3 regions of the Duganella sp. GW821-FHT07G03 genome follow, and region 2 is predicted to be linked to each of the others. Evidence: predicted binding sites of a transcription regulator. Region 2 holds the regulator's gene; each other region holds the start of a gene.

Evidence for each region. Region 2 encodes LexA, which represses DNA repair genes until DNA is damaged. Its sites were predicted from a motif close to ACTGTATNNNNATACAGT; they were not measured.
Region 1: AC07OK_RS27325 (VRR-NUC domain-containing protein) is a predicted target of LexA. The motif match lies at 1,444-1,461, and genes of this name have one in related genera.
Region 3: AC07OK_RS03235 (PA0069 family radical SAM protein) is a predicted target of LexA. The motif match lies at 2,029-2,046, and genes of this name have one in related genera.

Annotation. Positions count from the first base shown of each region.
Region 1 covers NZ_JBWKQE010000029.1:78,448-83,055, forward strand. The annotation lists gene AC07OK_RS27325 (VRR-NUC domain-containing protein) at 1-1,420, opposite strand, end outside; gene AC07OK_RS27330 (phasin family protein) at 1,542-2,105, opposite strand; gene AC07OK_RS27335 (hypothetical protein) at 2,174-2,383, opposite strand; gene AC07OK_RS27340 (GGDEF domain-containing protein) at 2,387-3,508, opposite strand; gene AC07OK_RS27345 (ATP-binding protein) at 3,643-4,608, opposite strand, start outside.
Region 2 covers NZ_JBWKQE010000004.1:152,532-157,139, reverse strand. The annotation lists gene AC07OK_RS07875 (cystathionine gamma-synthase family protein) at 1-1,014, shown strand, start outside; gene AC07OK_RS07870 (hypothetical protein) at 1,074-1,568, shown strand; gene AC07OK_RS07865 (serine hydrolase domain-containing protein) at 1,590-2,132, shown strand; gene lexA (transcriptional repressor LexA) at 2,136-2,774, opposite strand; gene rpsF (30S ribosomal protein S6) at 3,015-3,401, shown strand; gene priB (primosomal replication protein N) at 3,420-3,725, shown strand; gene rpsR (30S ribosomal protein S18) at 3,741-4,031, shown strand; gene rplI (50S ribosomal protein L9) at 4,066-4,518, shown strand.
Region 3 covers NZ_JBWKQE010000001.1:706,838-711,445, forward strand. The annotation lists gene AC07OK_RS03225 (TetR/AcrR family transcriptional regulator) at 1-136, opposite strand, end outside; gene AC07OK_RS03230 (O-methyltransferase) at 170-853, shown strand; gene AC07OK_RS03235 (PA0069 family radical SAM protein) at 845-1,969, opposite strand; gene AC07OK_RS03240 (DUF2760 domain-containing protein) at 2,245-2,823, shown strand; gene AC07OK_RS03245 (Hsp70 family protein) at 2,820-4,608, shown strand, end outside.

The DNA of each region.
Region 1 (4,608 bases), on a different contig from region 2:
GCGCCGGGATGCAGTCCAGCGCCAGGTCGAGCAGCGCCGGGTCCAGCGTCTCCCAGTACACAAAGGGCGACTGGATGCCGGCCTTGGCGGCGAAGTTGGCGCGTATCGTGGCGCGGTACTGGTCGCTGTCGAGCTGCGCCAGCGCGGCGGCGAACTGCTGCGCGCGGCGGCGCTGGAAATCGGCGCTGTGCAGGTCGGCCGGGCCGCGGTGGTAGGGATGGAAGAAGGCGCCCGGTATCGGGCTGAACACGGCGTCCCAGCACAGCAGGCCGAACAGCGAATTGATCAGCGCGTTCTCGACGTAGTAGACCGGGGCGTCGTCGCGCGTCAGGTGGTCGCGCACGACGAACTCGACGTAGTTGGCTTCTTGCGGCGGCGGCAGGCTGAGGTCGATGCGCAGCGGTTGCGCGGGCGCGTGCGGCGCCGGCTTGGCGTGGCCCAGCTTGCGCGCCAGGCGCGGCTGCATGCGCAGCAGTTGCTGGCGTTCGGCTTCGCTCTCCGGCGCTTGCAGCGCCGCTTGCAGCAGCTCGAAGGCGGCGCGCGGCTGTTCGTCTTTTTCCAGCACGCGCACGGCGCGCGCGCGGGCGCCGGGGTAGTTGCAGCCGGCGTACAGCGCGTGCGCGGCCGGCCAGTCGGCCAGCTTTTCGAGGTGTTGGGCGATCTGGAAGGTCAGCTTGTCGCGGCGGCTGCGCAGCCATTCGTTGTCGGCCGGGCAGGGCGGCAGGTCGCGGATCACGTCGGCCGGCGCTTCGCCTTCGATGAAGCGTTCGTGGCAGCGGTGCAGCGCGAGGAAGTCGTCGATGTCGCGGCGGCTGCGGAAGCCGCGCGCGGCCGGCGAGAAGTCGACCTTTTCGTACTGGTAGATGCCGAGGTCGGACAGGACGAACTCGGTCCAGTCCTGGTGGTAGTTGCCGAAGAAGATAAGCCGCAGGCGGTCGCACAGTTCCTGCGTCAGGTTGCGGTAGCAGTGGTCGCCCGAGCCCTGGTACCAGCCGGAGTAGCGGTGTTCGCCTTCGTACTGCGCGCGCAGCGCTTCCAGCTGCTCGGCCTTGCGCAGCTGGCGCAGGTGCGGGGGCAGCTGGAAGATCTTGCCGATCTCGGGTTTTTGCAGCAGTTCGAACAGTTGGTCCAGGTTCAGCGCGGGGTCTTCCTCGATCAGTCCCAGCGCTGCCAACGGACGGGCCGCTTCATGCGTGCTGCCGATCTCGGCGTACGCCAGTTTGCTGGCGCGGAACACCGTGCCCTTGCGCATCACCATGCGCACGAACAGCGCGCGTGAGGCTAGCGGCAGGGTGGGAAACGCCGCGAGGAAGCCGCGCTCCTCGGCGGTCAGCAGGTCGTCGTAGCGGTCGCCTATCCACGTCAGTACCTGATGGAAGTTGTCCAGGTAGTACAAGGGATTTTCTAGAACTTTGATCATTGCTGGAATAAGCTGCCGCGATAACTGTGTTTATGTACAGTGTATCGTATTTGGTGGCTGACGCCCAGAAAAATAAAAAGCCAGGCGCGCGGGCCTGGCTGGTGCGGGGAGTTGAACGGGTTTATTTTTTCGCGGCCTTGGCTGGCTTGTCGGTGTTTTGATCGACCAGGGCGCTGGCCTTGGCGATTTGCGTTTCCACCGCTTCGACCGCCTGCTTGGTGGCCTTGGTCACCTGCTCGTAGCCGCTGAAGGCGTTGTCGATCGCGGTCTTGACGATCTGCACCGCGTTCTCCGATCCGGGACGCACGTTCTTCGTGACGTCGTAGATCAGCGCGCTGAGCGTGCTCTTGGCTTCGGTCATGTGGGCGTCGGCGGCGCGGGTGAATTCTTCGCGGATCTCGGCGATGATGCCGCCCAGTTGCTGGTTGTAGGCGGCGGCGCCGGCCACGCCTGGTTGCAGCTTGGCGGCGGCCAGCGACATGGCGGCCTTGGGATCGGTGGCCTGGCTGATTTCCTTGCCGGTGGCGAGGCCGTCTTCCAGCTGGGTTTTGGCGGTGGCCATGTTCAGGGCGACGACTTGCTCGACGCCTTGCACAGCTTTGCTGGTCAGGCTGTTGAAGGTTTCAAGCTGAAATTCAAACAGTGCTTTGGTGGCGTTGGCAAATTGTTCGGGATTTGTAAACATACAGTCTCCTCAAAGTGATGAAATGTAGCCAGTAATGCCCCGGGGTTCCCCCTGTTATTGCGACCCCATTATTTAGCAAGAACCAACTTTTCGCAACGGCTATCTTTATAGGGGCCCGAGTCTTTTTCCCAGCCCGGTCCCAGCGGCGTCTGCGAGCAGCTGAGATAGTTGTCGATCTTGCTGCGCCACTTATACCACGGCGCCGGACCGGCGTTGAGGCTGGTGCAGCACAGTGTCAGCATGGCGGCGGCCAGCGTGTATCGCTTGATGTGGATCATGTTCTACACCAGTTGTCGTGAGCAGACGCGGTCGCGGCCGCTGTTCTTGGCAGCGTACAGCAATTCGTCGGCAGAGGCGATCATGTTGAGGTGGGCTTCATGGGTGGAGGTCGCGAAGTCGACGCTGGCCACGCCGAAGCTGGCGGTGATATGGATCTGCTGGCCAGCGTACTCGACCGGCGTGTCGGCCAGCGCGTGGCGCAGGCGTTCGGCCAGCAGGACGCCGCCGGCCAGGTCGGTCTCCGGCAGGATCAGCAGGAATTCCTCGCCGCCGTAGCGCACCACGCTGTCGACACCGTCGCGCGTCATCGATTGCAGCAGGGCGCCGAAGCGTTGCAGCACGGCGTCGCCGCCGTTGTGGCCGTAGGTGTCGTTGACCGCCTTGAAGTGGTCCAGGTCGCTCATGATGACCGCCAGGCTCAGGCGGTAGCGCTGGGCGCGCGAGATTTCCGTTTCCAGCAGCTGTTCGTGCAGGTGGCGCCGGTTGTAGCAGCCGGTCAGCGGATCGCGCACCGACAGGTTCTTGAGCACCGTCTGCGCGCTGTATTCGTCGCGCAGCAGCAGCTGGTAGCGGCGCGCCGCCACGTAGCCGAACACATTGGTCAGCGTCAGCAGCGCCGCCATCGTCGCCAGCTCGACCCGGCGCAGGTCGCCCAGCTGCTGGGCCAGCACGATGAAGCCCAGCGTGGCCGGCGCCGCGACCGCGGCCGCGTACAGCAGGCGGTTGGGAATGTAGATGTAGATCACGATGATGACGATGGACATCGAAATCGCGTGCAGCGAGAACTCGCCCGGGCGCAGTGCGGCGATCAGCAGGAAGCCGGCCGCGCCCGCCATCTCGACCACGCTGGCCACGCCGCGCGTGACGGGGATGGAATCGGGCCGGCGCCGCAGCAGCACCAGGCTGGCCAGCGCGGCGGCCGCCACCAGCAGGCGCGCGCTGACCAGCACCGCCGTGCGCGAGCTGTAGCCCAGCCAGATCACGTCGGTGACGGCGAAGCACAGGTAGAACAGGGAACAGAAGACAAAGGTCACGCGCAATTGCGCCTGCGTCATGGCCAAGTGGTGGCGCAGGAAGGCGCGTTCGGCCGTGGCGTCGCTGAATTCGCAGCGCAGGCTTGCCATGTCCATCTTTGCAGGCTGGGCAGGATGTGGGTGCACGGGACGGGTCTCTCCGCTAGGCGCCGGCTGTTTGCCGGTCTGATACAACCTATTATACGGCTGCAATAATTGCGCGAAGGAAAATTGTTGAGTCCGGGTCACAGTGGGGCCACGCGGGGCAGGCGCATGGTGAAGGTGGTGCCGGCGCCCAGCTGGCTGACGACGTCGATGTGCCCACCCAGCACGCCGGTGACAATGTTGTGTGTAATGTACAAACCCAGGCCGGAACCGCCGGCGCCGAGCCGGGTGGTGAAGAAGGGATCGTAGATGTGTGGCAGGTTGGCGCTCGGGATGCCGTCGCCATCGTCGGTCACCGACATGGCGATCTCGCCGTTGCCGGTATCTTGCGCCCGGATCGTGATGGTGCCGTGGCTGCGGCCGTTGAAGCCGTGCGTGATGCAGTTGTCGATCAGGTTTTCCAGCGCCTGGGCCAGCGGGCCGGGATAGCTGTCGAGCTCCAGCCAGTGTTCGACTTCCTCGACCAGCGTTATGCCATGCTGCTCGATCGCGGCCTGGGTCGATTGCAGCAACTGGGCCACCAGGTCGCCCAGCACGAAGCGGCTGCGCTGCGAACTGGCGCTGTCGACCGCGATGCGGCGGAAGCCGGCCACCAACGCGGCGGCGCGGTTCAGGTTGCGCATCACCACGGCGTCGGCGTCGGCGGCTTGTTGCAGATAGGTTTTCAGCGCCGAGCGCCGCAGCCCGCCCTCCAGGTCGCGCTGGAGCTCGGCCGTGCGTTCGCTCATGCTGCCAGCCATGGTCAGGCAGTTGCCGATCGGCGTGTTGAGCTCGTGGGCCACGCCGGCCACCAGTGCGCCCAGCGCCGCCAGCTTGTCGCGCCGCACCAGTTCTTCCTGCGTCAGGCTGAGGTTCTCCAGCGCCGCGGTCAGCTCTTCGTTGGTGTGTTCGGCTTCCTCTTTCGCGCGCAGCAGCTCGGCGGTGCGGGCCTGCACCAGCTCTTCCAGGTGTTCGCGGTGGCGCAGCAGTTCGGCCTCGCGCCGGGTGCTGGCGATGGCGATGCCGGCCAGGTGGCTGGCGGCCTTGATCAGGCGGCGGTCGTCCTC
Region 2 (4,608 bases):
CAGGGCGTCGGCACGATCTGCTTCGCCACCGGCATGGGCGCGATCGGCGCCGTGTTCCAGTCGCTGCTGCGCGCGGGCGACCATGTGGTGTCGTCGTCTTTCCTGTTCGGTAACACCAACAGCCTGTGGCAGACCACCATGGCGCAGGGCGTGGCGGTGTCCTTCGTCGACGCCACCGACGTCGCCAACGTGGCCGCCGCCATCACCGAGCAGACCCGCGTGGTGTTCGTCGAGACCATCGCCAATCCGCGCACGCAAGTGGCCGACCTCAAGCGCATCGGCGAGCTGTGCCAGCAGCGCGGCATCCTCTACATCGTCGACAACACGATGACCACGCCTTACCTGTTCCGTCCGAAATCGGTCGGCGCCGGGCTGGTGGTCAACGCGCTGACCAAGTCGATCGGCGGCCACGGCAACGCGCTGGGCGGCAGCCTGACCGACACCGGCGCCTACGACTGGACCCGCTACCCGAACATCTACGAGAACTACAAGAAGGCCGCGCCGCTGCAATGGGGGCTGGCGCAGATCCGCGCCAAGGGCTTGCGCGACTTCGGCGCCTCGCTGGCGCCGGAGGCGGCGCACCACATCGCCGTCGGCGCCGAGACGCTGGCGTTGCGCATGGAGCGCACCAGCGCCAATGCGCTGGCGCTGGCCCGGCTGCTGGAAGCGGACGAGCGCGTGGCCGCCGTCTACTACCCAGGCCTGGCGTCGCATCCGCAGCACGCCATCTCCAGCGAACTGTTCCGCAGCTTCGGCTCGCTGCTGAGCTTTGAGCTGAAGGACGGCATCGACTGCTTCGACTTCCTGAACCGCTTGAAACTGGCGATTCCAGCCTCCAACCTGGGCGACACGCGCACGCTGATCATCCCGGTGGCGCACACCATCTTCTTCGAGATGGGCGCGGAACGGCGGGCGTCGATGGGCATCGCGGAATCGCTGATACGGGTGTCGGTCGGCATCGAAGATACCGACGATCTGTTGGACGATTTCACGTGCGCACTGGAAGCTTGCTGAGCATCGCGCCGAGTTGTGATAATCTAAGCTTTCAATTTTGCTAAGCGGGAGGAGGCGTTATGAGAGCAGCATGGGTATTTGCCTTGACCGTGCTGTCGACCAACGCCTGCGCCGACGAGCAGGCCCGCCGCCTGGCCCGCCAGGCCGAGATCGAGTACTACACCAGCCGCTACGACGGCGCCGATATTTCGCTGGCCCGTTTCAACTGCCAGCCTCCCAACATGCCGATGCGCCCGGCGCAGGCCGGCGGCCCTGCCATGACGCGGGCGCTGGCCGCGTGGCGCAGCTGCTACGACCAGTTCCTTGCGAATTACAATGCCGCACTCCCGGTGGGCAAGAGCATCCCCCCCGACCTGGCCGACCTGATGACGGATGATGAAATCGACGCCGCCCAGGCCTTGATGAGCGAGGTGTTCGTGCGCGTGGCGGACGAGGCCAAGCGCCAGGCGGACGCGGTCACCTTGTCGCAGGCGGCGTGGGAGGGCCGGCGCGGCGACATCGCCTTGAGCGCGCGCGAGCTGTCGCACCTGCCGGAGACCGCAGGCAAGCGCTAAGCTGCCGTTTGGCAGGAATTGATGCAATATTGTCTTTTGCGCACCGGCGTCGATTATGAAACCCTGGTTCGCCAGCGCATCACCGGCGCGCTGGGCATGGGCAGCACGGCGATCGCATTGACGCCGGCCATGCGCCAGCACCTGGCGACCGGCTACGACATGCCGGGCAGGGTGGCGTCCAACTGGGATATGCCGGCGCTGGCCGGCATGGGCGCGCTGCGCTCGTCGACGGCGGACCTGTTGAAGTTTGTGGGCGCGAATATGGGATTGCTGAAGACGCCGCTGTACGGCGCGATGCAGGCGGCGCACCGGCCGCGTCACGCGGTCGAGGGCAAGCCGGAGTTGTCGGTGGGGCTGGGGTGGCATGTGCTGGAGCAGCACGGCTCGCACATTGTCTGGCATAAGGGCGGCACGGGCGGCTACCGCACTTATATCGGCTTCGACACCAGTGCGCAGCGCGGCGTGGTGCTGATGTCGAACTCGCACATGGGCTCGGACGACATCGCCAGGCGGGCGCTGAACAGCGCCTTCCCGCTCATCGTGCCCAAGCCGATGGCGATGTAGAGCTTAGTGCCAGCTGCGCATCAGGCCGACCGCCAGGCCTTCCAGCGCGAACTCGTCCGCTTCAGGATCGACCTTGATGATCTTGAAGTCCGGGTTTTCCGGCAGCAGTTCGACCAGCGAGCCGGTCTTGCGGTAGCGCTTGACGGTGACGTCGTTGCCGATGCGGGCCACGACGATCTGGCCGTTCTTGGCACTGTCCACTTTTTTGACGGCCAGCAGGTCGCCGTCCATGATGCCGGCGTCGCGCATCGATTCGCCGCGCACCTTCAGCAGATAGTCGGGGCGGGACGAGAACATGGCCGGATCGACGCTGTAGCTGGTTTCCAGGTTTTCCTGCGCCAGGATGGGCGAGCCGGCGGCCACGCGGCCGATCAGCGGCAGCGACATCATCAGCGACACCGGCACCTTGGACGCGGCCGGCTCGGCGTGCACGCCCAGCAGGCGGATGCCGCGCGAAGTGCCGGCGGCGATCTCGATCGCGCCCTTGCGCGCCAATGCCTGCAAATGCTCCTCGGCCGCGTTGGCGGACTTGAAGCCCAGCTCATTGGCGATTTCGGCACGGGTCGGCGGGAAGCCGGTGTTTTCGATGGCATCCTTGATCAGATTGAGAATTTGTTCCTGTCTTGCGGTGAGCTTGATCATAGAGTGCTTTAGGCCTGTGTATATAGACAGTCTGTATTTTTGTACAGTGTGAAGCGAAATGCAAGGGAATTTGTTGCTTAGCACGAAATAATTTCATGGAGGCTCGCAAGGGATGGGATTTTGCGTCCGCCCCGGGGCTGGTCTTTTGGCGGAAAAGCTGATATAGTCGCGGGCTTACCTCTTCCCACACCTGTCTTGACGCCAGGGTGGGCTATATTCACAGTCCTTAAGGGAGTTTGCATGCGTCACTATGAAATAGTATTTATCGTCCATCCGGACCAGAGCGAGCAAGTGCCCGCCATGATCGAGCGTTACAAAGCCTCGGTAACCACCCGCGGCGGCGCCGTGCACCGTGTTGAAGATTGGGGCCGTCGTCAGATGGCTTACTCGATCCAGAAACTGGCTAAAGCACACTACATCTGCCTGAACATCGAATGCGACAACGAGACCCTGGTCGAGCTGGAAACCGCCTTCAAATTCAATGATGCCGTGCTGCGTCACCTGACCGTCAAGATGAAGAAAGCGGAAACCGCTCCTTCGCCGATGATGAAGTCGGTACAACGTGAAGATGCAGCGAAATCGCATCGCACCGAAGCTCCAGCAGTTGCTGCTGCTCCTGCGGCCTAATTGTTGCCAGGAACCGAGCTGAATCAGCTCCAGTTTATTGCTCTCATCGCCGAACGGGACGCCTTGCGCTACACCCCGGCCGGCATGCCGATCGTGAATGCTGTACTCCAGCACCGATCCCAGCAGATGGAGGCAGGCATCGCCCGATTGAGCGAGTTTGAAATTTCCGCGGTTGCCGCGGGCGAGATTTCAGGCCGCTTCAGTCAGGCGCCACTGGCAGGCATGTATCAGTTCACCGGTTTTCTGAACAAGAAGAATCGCAATAGCAAAAGCCTGGTGTTTCACATCATTGATTTTAGTGCTGTCCCAGACAGCTCAATTTAGATACAGGAGCCTAAAATGGCATTCGGTAAAAAGTTCGACAAAAACAAGCTCAAGCTGAAAGAAAAGCGCAAGCAACAGAATCCTTTGTTCAAGCGTAAGAAATTCTGCCGCTTCACCGCAGCAAACGTAGAACAAGTTGACTACAAAGACGTCGACACCCTGAAAGACTTCGTCCAGGAAAACGGCAAAATCATGCCAGCACGTCTGACCGGTACCAAGGCGCACTACCAGCGTCAAGTTGACACCGCAATCAAGCGCGCTCGCTACCTCGCGCTGCTGCCTTACACCGATCTGCACCACGCTTAATTGCGTCGTCTAGATAAGATCCTGGAGAAGAACTATGCAAATCATTCTGTTAGAAAAAGTCGTCAACCTGGGCAACCTGGGTGAAGTCGTTAAAGTTAAAGACGGTTACGCACGTAACTTCCTGATTCCGCAAAAAATGGCTCGCCGCGCTACCGCGTCCGCCGTTGCTGAATTCGAAGTCAAGCGCGCTGAACTGGAAAAAGCTGCTGCTGAAAAGCTGGCTGCTGCTCAAGCCCAAGGCGAGAAACTGAACGGCATGACCGTGAACGTTTCGCAAAAAGCTGGTGTTGACGGCCGTCTGTTCGGCTCCGTCACCAACTTCGACATCGCTGAAGCGCTGACCAAAGCTGGTTTCGCTGTTGAAAAAGCTGCCGTGCGCATGCCTACCGGTCCTCTGAAGACCGTTGGCGAGCACCCAGTGAGCGTCGCTCTGCACACCGACGTGGTGGTGGAAGTGACTGTTGCTGTCGTAGGCGAAGCTGCCTAATACTTTTCCAGACGGAAACGTCTGGTAAGTGTTGCAACACATTGAAAAAGCCGGGCTTGCCCGGCTTTTTTCTCGTCATAAATTTGTAAT
Region 3 (4,608 bases), on a different contig from region 2:
CCGCTTCGAGAATCGCTGAAACCAGGTCGGCCGAGCGCGCCTGTTTGGGCTTCCTGCGCGAGGAGATGGGGGCTTTTGCGGGGTCTGCCATGGGAGTGGTTCCGAATGCGAATATGAAACATGAAGGATTCTTCATATTATATCCGTACTTCATTCGAAAGGAATCACCATGACAACCCTGACCAATCATCCCGTGGCATCGCTGCTCGACCGTCTGTTTGACGAAGCCGATGCCGTGCAGATCGCCGCGATTCCCGCCGTCGCCGAACTGTCCAAGGACGAGCGCGATCGCCTGTTGCGCAGCAAGACCGAATACCTCAACCTCTACCATCGGCTGAAGGATGTGCCGCTGCCGGTGTCGCGCCAGACCGGCGAGCTGCTATACATGCTGGCGCGCAGCTGCCGTGCCCGCAATATCGTCGAGTTCGGCACGTCGTTCGGCATCTCGACCTTGTACCTGGCGGCTGCCTTGCGCGACAACGGCGGCGGCCACCTGATCACCAGCGAGTTCGAGCCGTCCAAGGTGGCGCGGGCGCGCGGCCATCTGGAGCAAGGCGGCCTGCTCGACCTGGTGGACATCCGCGCCGGCGATGCGCTGGAAACGCTGGCCAACGATCTGCCCGAGCAGATCGACCTGCTGCTGCTCGACGGCGCCAAGGCGCTCTACCCCGAGATCCTCGGCCTGGTGCGCAGCCGGCTGCGGCCGGGCGCGCTCGTCATCGCGGACAACGCCGACATGAATCCGGACTACGTGGCGCTAGTGCGCTCGCCTGCATCCGGGTTCATGTCCCTGCCGTTCGCGGAGGATGTCGAACTGTCCGTCAACATCGGTATGGTGGCCTCCTCAAAATAAGTCCAGCTGACCGGCATCGGCCGCCGCCTTGGCCCGCGCGCCCAGCGGCGGCACCACCAACGGACGCGTGAATTGCGACACGTCCATGTTGTGGAAGCGGCTGCCCCGTCCGGTCAGGCCGAGGCGTTCGGTGGCGATCTTGAAGCGCTGGCGTATCAGCTCGGCCCACACGCCTTCGCCTTTCATGCGGGCGCCGAAGTTGCTGTCGTAGTCTTTGCCACCGCGCATTTCACGCACCCGGTTCATCACGCGCTGGGCCCGCTCCGGGAAATGCGCTTGTAGCCATTGGTGGAACAGCGGCGCCACTTCCCACGGCAGGCGCAGCACCGTGTAGTGCGCGCTGACGGCGCCGGCCTCCTTCACCGCTTCCAGGATGCGCTCCAGATCGGGCTCGGTGACGAAGGGAATGATGGGCGCGACGCTGACCGCGACCGGGATGCCGGCGTCGGTCAGCGTGCGTATCGTGCGCAGGCGGCGGGCCGGCGCGGCCGCGCGCGGCTCCAGCGTGCGCGCGATGGCCGGGTCCAGCGTGGTGAGCGTGATGGCGACGCCGGCCTGCTGCCGGGCCGCCATCGCCGACAGGATGTCGATGTCGCGCTCGATCAGCGATGACTTGGTGATCAGGCCCACCGGGTGCTGGCATTCCTGCAGCACTTCCAGCACGCGGCGGGTGAGCTTGCGCTCGCGCTCGCAGGGCTGGTAGGCGTCGGTGTTGACGCCGAGTGCGATCGACGACGGCTCATAGCCGGCCTTGGCCAGCTCGCGCCGCAGCACTTCCGGCGCGTTGATCTTGGCGAAGATTTTGCTCTCGAAGTCCATGCCGGGCGACAGGCCGAGATAGCTGTGCGTAGGCCGCGCGAAACAATAAATGCAGCCGTGCTCGCAACCCCGGTAGGGATTGAGCGAGACGCTGAACGGCAAGTCCGGCGAGGCGTTGCGGCTGAGGATGGATTTGCAGAGCTCGTCCGTGACCTGCGTCTTCCAAGGCGCGGCCTCCTCCTCTTCGCGTTCCCAGCCGTCGTCATACGCCTCGCGCGCACGGACCTCGAACCGGCCCTGCAGGTTCGACACCGCGCCACGGCCTTTTTGCGCCTTCAACGACGGCGGCGGCAGCATCACATGCTCTTGATTATTTTCATCGTGGTTATCATCGTAAGACATCGCGGCACCAAACTACTGTATACATGTACAGTATTCTATGCCCTTGAAATGACGATATCAAGCGAAATATCAAAGGTGCATGCTTGCCTTCTTGGGAACCAAGTGGTCAAGCTGGTATCATGCGGGGTTCCGGGGGACGGAATTTCCCCGCGCCACGCGCGCCCCCAACCCACACCTCGCCAGGATGCCGCCGATGCGGCGCCCCGGCTCACCCGATACGAGCAAACAATATGAACAATTCGACCCAACCATTGCCGTCGTTTTTTAGCAGGATCTCCATCGCCATCGGCGCGTTTTTCCGCGCCCTGTCCGACGCTGACTATGCCGCCCGCCTGACCCGCATCGACGACGCGCCGCAGCCGGCCGCCGCTCCCGTAGCGACTCCAGCACCTGCCCCGGCGCCAGCGCCAGCGCAAACGCTGCGCGTGGCGACTCCGGACGCCGCCTTGCAGCTTCTGAGCTTGTTCCAGCGCGAAGCGCGCCTGATCGACTTCACGCAGGAGAACCTGAGCGCCTATTCCGACGCCGATATCGGCGCCGCCGCGCGCGTGGTGCATGAAGGCTGCAGCAAAGTGCTGCGCGAGCATTTCACCATCGAAGCGGTGCGCAGCGAGGCCGAAGGCAGCCGCGTGGTGCTGGAAGAAGGCTTCGACGCCAGCGCCGTGCGCCTGACCGGCAACGTGGTCGGCAGCGCGCCGTTCCGCGGCGCCTTGAGCCATCGCGGCTGGCGCGCCTCCAACGTGCGCCTGCCGAAACTGGCCGAAGCACACGATGCCGCCATCCTGGCGCCGGCGGAGGTGGAATTATGAGCGATCCACGCTACGCCATCGGCATCGACCTTGGCACCACGCACAGCGCGTTGTCCTATGTGGACCTGGCCGCCAGCGATGGCGAGAAGACCCAGCACGCCGTGCTGGCCATTGCGCAGCTGACCGCACCGGGCACGGTGGAAGAACTGCCGCTGCTGCCGTCCTTCCTCTACCTGCCGCACGCGGACGAACTGGCGCCGGGCGAATTGAGCCTGCCATGGCAGCAGTCACCGGAAGAGCTAACCGCCGTCGCCGGCGAAATGGCGCGCAGCCGTGGCGCCACCACGCCTATCCGCCTGGTCTCCAGCGCCAAGAGCTGGTTGAGCCATCCAGGCGTCGACCGCCGTTCCGCGCTACTGCCGAACGACGCACCGGAAGAAGTGTCGCGCGTCTCGCCGCTGGAAGCCTCGACCCGCTACCTGACGCACCTGCGCAAGGCATGGGAGCAGGCCTACCCTGACGCGCCGTTCGGCGAACAGGCGGTGACGGTGACGATCCCCGCATCGTTCGACCCGGGCGCGCGCGAACTGACGGCCGACGCGGCACGCGCCGCCGGCTACACCAACCTGACCTTGCTGGAAGAGCCGCAAGCGGCCCTGTACAGCTGGATCCAGGGCAGCGAAGGCCGCTGGCGCAAGGAAGTCAAGCCGGGCGACATCATCCTGGTGGTGGACGTGGGCGGCGGCACCAGCGACTTCTCGCTGATCGCCGTGCTGGAACGCGACGGCGTGCTGGAACCGCACCGCATCGCGGTGGGCGACCACATTCTGCTCGGCGGCGATAATATGGACCTGGCGCTGGCGCATCTGGTGGCGCGCAAGCTGGCCGCCAACGGCACCCAGCTCGACGCCTGGCAAATGCGCGCGCTGACCTACGGCTGCCGCAGCGCCAAGGAAAAACTGCTGGCCGACGCCAGCGTCGACACCTGGCCCATCGTGGTGCCGAGCCGTGGCTCGAAACTGATCGGCGGTTCGATCCGCACCGAACTGACGCGCGACGAAGTGACCACCTTCATCCTCGACGGCTTCTTCCCGCAGGTGGAAGCGTCGGCACGTCCGGCGGTGCGCACGCGCGCGGGCCTGACGCAGCTTGGCCTGCCGTATGCGCAGGACGCGGGCATCACGCGCCATCTGGCCGCCTTCCTGGCGCGCCAGCTGGCCGCGACCAGCGAACTGGAAGGCTACGTCGGCAAGCAAAGCGCCGACGCGACCTTCCTGCATCCAACGGCGGTGCTGTTCAACGGCGGCGTGTTCAAGTCGGAGCTGCTGTCGCAGCGCATCATGGGCGCCATCAACGACTGGCTGTACCTGGAAGGCTCCGAGCCTGCGCGCATGCTGGGCGGTGCGGACCTGGACCTGGCGGTGGCGCGCGGCGCGGCCTACTACAGCTACGTGCGTCGCGGCAGCGGTGTGCGCATTCGCGGCGGCACGGCGCGTTCCTATTATGTGGCGATCGAATCGTCGATGCCGGCCATCCCCGGCATGGAGCCGCCGATCCAGGCGCTGTGCGTGGCGCCGTTCGGCATGGAGGAAGGCAGCGAGATCGAACTGCCGAACCAGGAATTCGGCCTGGTGGTCGGCGAGCCGGTGCAGTTCCGCTTCTTCGGTTCGTCGGTGCGCCGCCAGGACCAGATCGGCGACCTGCTGGACTTCTGGAGCGCCGATGAGCTGATCGAGTTGAACGAGATTCAGGCGACGCTGTCGCCGGAAGGCCGCCAGACCAGCGACGTGGTGCAGGTACGCCTGCATGCGATGGCGACCGAGTCGGGCACGCTGGAGCTGCAGG